DNA from 2 places in the Pseudomonas sp. GW822-FHT02D10 genome. Region 2 is predicted to be linked to the other one. Evidence: riboswitches for the same ligand, from Rfam matches in the RefSeq annotation. Region 2 holds a riboswitch; the other holds the start of a gene.

Region 1 (2,383 bases), on a different contig from region 2:
GCATGGCGGCCGCCTTGCCGGATGACGGTTCGCTGATCTGCTGTGACATTCCCGGAGGGTACAACGCCACGGCGCGCCGTTACTGGCAGGAGGCAGGCCTTACTGAGCGCATCGATTTGCGTTTGGCGCCCGCGTTGCAAACCCTGGCTCAACTTGAGCAACAAGGGCAGGGCGGTTGCTTCGATCTGATCTTCATCGATGCCGACAAGGCCAACTATCCGGCTTATCTGGAAAGCGCTTTGCGGCTGCTGCGTAGCGGTGGGCTGGCGGTATTCGACAACACGCTGTGGAGTGGGCGAGTACTGGAAGAAAATCCCGCGAGCGAAGACACCCGAGCCATCCAGGCGCTTAATCGTGCCTTGAAGGATGACTCGCGTGTCGATCTGTCGTTGTTGCCGCTGGGCGATGGTCTGACCTTGTGCCGCAAGCGCTAGGCCCTGATCGCCGTAAGGTTCAACCTGTCAGCCGCGTGCCTCTTTGAGCAATAGTGCGATGCCCGGATGGTAGTTGCCGGCTTCGTTGTGCAATTTGCGGTAGGCGTAGGGGAAGTACCAGGCCACGGCGCAGGTGTGTTCCTTTTGCAGGTCGTCGACCATGTCCTGGAGTTCTTCCGGGGTAGCGCTGTGCTGGGTCTTTTGTGGGGCGACGAACAGGCAGCCGAGCTTCAGGTCGCTGGCATAGCTGATTTTTTTCGCATCGCTCACGGCATCAAGCAGGGCCTGGGTGAGGTTCAGGTTATTGACCCGTGGCCAGCGTTGGGTGGCCTGAAGATAGGCACGCTCTTCTCCACTGGCGATAAACAGATCGGCGCGGCCATTGCGCTCGCCTTCCTCGATCTGCTTTTTCGTCGGAGTCTGTTCAAGGGTGACCATTTCTGCCATCCATGCCGCTGCCGAAAGCAGGCTCAGGTTGGCGCGTTCGTCAAACCAGTAAGGGCTTTCATTATCGCCGCGTACCGCGTTGTAGCGGTCGATACACTCGAACCAGCGTTCCAGCACCGGACGCAGGAATTCCAGCTTGGGATTACTGATGATCATGCCTTGCATGCTGCTCACCCTTTGTTCTTGTGGTGTAAGGTTGTGGCTCTTTGATATCACTGCTTTCAGTGTGGCACAAGATTGGCGCCAGTTTATTGATTGAGGTCGGTTTCTATCTATCGATGAGCCCCCGGCTTTAATTGACGCTCCACCCCCAACCCTCTAACCTTCGCGACTTGTTTCAGGTGCTCTGTGACCCAGTGGTCGACCGAGTGAAACAGGGAAGCCGGTGAGGGCGCGTTCTTTGACAGAGCGGGCGACGATCCCGGCGCTGCCCCCGCAACGGTAAATGAGTAAAAACTGCGCTTTGAGCCACTGTGTCGAAATGGCATGGGAAGGCGCGCAGTCCGGCGCAAGCCGCTCATGAGTCCGGAGACCGGCCTGATCCATCCAGCGGCATCACGGTGGGCGATGCCAGGCTTCTTGCCGTCTATTTCTATGCCTGCCCGCCGTTATCCAGCCTCAACGGAGAGCTCCCCCATGACTGATTCCCCTGAGCGTGACGAACGCCATCTGGCGCGCATGCTGCGCAAGAAAGCCGTGATCGATGAGCGCATTGCCAATTCGCCGAACGAATGCGGCCTGCTGCTGGTTCTGTCCGGCAACGGCAAGGGCAAAAGCAGTTCAGCGTTCGGCATGCTCGCCCGGGCGATGGGCCACGGCATGCAGTGTGGCGTGGTGCAGTTCATCAAAGGGCGTAACAGTACCGGCGAGGAGCTGTTCTTCCGCCGCTTCCCGGACCAGGTGCGCTTCCATGTGATGGGCGAAGGTTTCACCTGGGAAACCCAGGATCGCCAGCGCGATATCGCCGCCGCCGAGGCCGCGTGGGAAGTCTCCCGTGAACTGCTACGTGACCCGGACATTGGCCTGGTGGTGCTCGATGAGCTGAACATTGCCCTCAAGCACGGTTACCTGGATCTCGATCAGGTGCTCAGCGATTTACAGGCGCGTCCGCCGATGCAACACGTGGTGGTCACCGGTCGTGGCGCGAAGCCGGAAATGATCGAACTGGCCGACACGGTCACCGAAATGGGCATGATCAAGCACGCCTTCCAGGCCGGGATCAAAGCGCAGAAAGGCGTTGAGCTGTGAGCCTCTTTATATGAATAGTAGTCGTTACTGCCCGGCGGTATTGATTGCCGCGCCGGCTTCCGGTCAGGGCAAGACCACCGTCACCGCCGCGCTGGCCCGTTTGCATCGCAATCAGGGGCGTAAGGTTCGGGTGTTTAAATGCGGCCCGGACTTTCTTGATCCGATGATTCTCGAGCGCGCCAGCGGTGCGCCGGTGTATCAGCTGGACATGTGGATGGTCGGCGAACAGGAAAGTCGTCGATTGTTGTGGGAAG
Region 2 (2,383 bases):
CACGCGCTGATCAGGCCCAGGGCCAGCCAGAACGCAACGTTGGTCAACTGCGAAGCGATTTTGAACTGCGCTTCGAGGGCTTCTGGGGCCAGCATCGAATGCACTTCAGGTTGTGGCGCGCCGATGATGTGCGGTACGGCCAGAATGGCGACACCGAGCACCTTCAGCAGCCAGTGCCGGGCGAACACGAGCAGGGCGATACCCACGGCGGTGGACGCTGCCGTGCTGATCCACCAGATCTGCCGTTGTGCCAGATCAGCGGCGGCAGTCCCCGGCAGTTCCGGCGGCAGGCCCAGGGTCGGTGCCAGAACGAAGGTTGCATAACCGGCCAGCCCCCAGAGCAGGCCCTGAGAGGTGCGGCTCGGTGCGCGCAGGGTGTAGAGACCGGCGAGCATCAGCGCAAAACCGACGGCCACCACCAGGTTACCGCCGGTGGTCGACAGCACGCGCTGCCAGCCGTCTTCCGGCTCCCAGGCCTCTGCATCATGGGTGTGGCCCGCCATAGCGCCTTCGGCATGTTCATGGACTTCAGCCGCCGGGGCTTTTTCGTAGGTTTCCGCCTGAAGAATCAGCGGCGCGACCCAAAAGCTTTGCAACAGGGTCAGCAGCAGGGCGGCCAGCAAGCCGGTGAAACCTGCGGTTTGCGCTATACGCTTGATCATGTCAGCAGGTCTCAATGGCACGGGAAGGCAGAGCTGTGACGGGTATCGTGGGCGGCGTTGTGCACCGCGTCGATGTGCGAGAAGCCGGCGAAATACACAAGGCTTGCGCCCAGAATCGATGCGCCGATAGCGGCAACGAGGCGTTGGCTCAGGGTGGACGTGGTGCTGGCGGTGGCGTGGCGAGTGTTGCTGATAATGATCGACATGGCGCTTCCCTCTGGTCAGTCAGGGGTGAATCGAGCGCATGAAAACCCCTGCGAGCCAGGCACGCAGAGGCTAAAACAGCGCCCGCCCACCGCGGGTTTGTTATTGATGTGTTGCGGGCCGGTCTCCGGGCTCACGAGGGGCTGGCATTCGCCGAACCTGCAAGAGTCACCTTCCCATGCCGAACTGTTGGCACAGTGGATCTGACTCTTCGCTCGCTTACCGTTGCGGGGGCAGCACCGGACTGACATGGCTTTTGAGTAAAGCACATGATTCACCGATTTCCCGTTTCACCCTGTGAAGGGCACCCGTAACAAGGCGTGTAGGAGAGCATGGGCCGGGGATACGCGTCAATTGGCAAGCGTTCTCAACGCGATACCGAGGCGCCGCCCATCGCGAGCAAGCTCGCTCCCACAGTTGATCGCGTTCCAATGTGGGAGCGAGCTTGCTCGCAATGGCGTCATCACAGCCGCTACACCACTCAGGTGAACATTGACCCGCCCCGATGCGATGCGTAGCCTTGCGCTTTCGAGGTTCTTTGGCGCGTGCGCCGAAGCTAAGACGGGAACGCGGTCAATGCCGCGGCTGCCCCCGCAACTGTGAACGGTGCTGTTTCTGCCATGCCACTGCTGGCTCTACCCAGAGCTGCGGGAAGGTGCAGAAGCCGCCAGTCGAAAGACCGGCCCACCGTCAGCCAGGAGACCTGCCTCGACACAGATTCTCACTTTCAACCGGGCGGGGTGATCCGGTGGCGAACTCTTCAGGCATGCGCGTGCGCGTTGCCGGTTGTCGTCCCGTATGCCCGCCACCTTGCCAAAGGGCATCCGATGAAAACACTGGCCAAACTTCCTGTCACCATCGTTACCGGCTTCCTCGGTTCGGGCAAAACCACCTTGCTGCGGCACATGCTCGATAATGCCCAGGGCCGGCGCATCGCGGTGATCGTCAACGAGTTCGGCGAGCTGGGCATCGATGGCGAAATCCTCAAGCAATGCTCCATCGGTTGCACTGAAGAGGAAGCCAATGGCCGCGTTTATGAGCTGGCCAACGGCTGCCTGTGCTGCACGGTTCAGGAAGAGTTCTTCCCGGTCATGCGTGAACTGGTCGCCCGTCGCGCTGACCTCGATCACATCCTCATCGAAACCTCCGGCCTGGCCCTGCCGAAACCGTTGGTTCAAGCCTTCCAGTGGCCGGAAATCCGCAGCGCCTGCACTGTGGACGCAGTGATCACCGTGGTCGACAGCCCGGCCGTGGCCGCCGGCACCTTCGCCGCGTTCCCGGACCAGGTCGACGCCCAGCGCAAACTCGACCCGAACCTGGACCACGAATCGCCACTGCACGAACTGTTCGCCGACCAACTGGCCAGCGCTGACCTGGTCATCCTCAACAAAGCCGACCTGATCAGCCCGGCGGATCTGGCCAAAGTGCGCCTGGAAGTCGCAGAAGAACTGCCGCCAGCGGTGAAAATCATCGAAGCCAGCAGCGGTCGTCTGCCGCTGGACGTGTTGATCGGCCTG

What was found. Region 2 has a riboswitch for cobalamin ahead of AC1RPZ_RS10040 (CbtB domain-containing protein). Riboswitches for the same ligand answer to the same signal wherever they lie in the genome.
Region 1: linked by a shared signal. The riboswitch ahead of cobO (cob(I)yrinic acid a,c-diamide adenosyltransferase) and the one ahead of AC1RPZ_RS10040 (CbtB domain-containing protein) in region 2 are both predicted to bind cobalamin.

What each region holds. Positions count from the first base shown of each region.
Region 1 is NZ_JBXAOB010000015.1:26,960-29,342, reverse strand. It holds gene AC1RPZ_RS21340 (class I SAM-dependent methyltransferase) at 1-434, shown strand, start outside; gene AC1RPZ_RS21335 (hypothetical protein) at 462-1,046, opposite strand; cobalamin riboswitch at 1,204-1,436, shown strand; gene cobO (cob(I)yrinic acid a,c-diamide adenosyltransferase) at 1,518-2,129, shown strand; gene AC1RPZ_RS21325 (cobyrinic acid a,c-diamide synthase CobB) at 2,140-2,383, shown strand, end outside.
Region 2 is NZ_JBXAOB010000005.1:51,206-53,588, forward strand. It holds gene AC1RPZ_RS10035 (CbtA family protein) at 1-662, opposite strand, end outside; gene AC1RPZ_RS10040 (CbtB domain-containing protein) at 674-868, opposite strand; cobalamin riboswitch at 968-1,193, opposite strand; cobalamin riboswitch at 1,381-1,591, shown strand; gene cobW (cobalamin biosynthesis protein CobW) at 1,694-2,383, shown strand, end outside.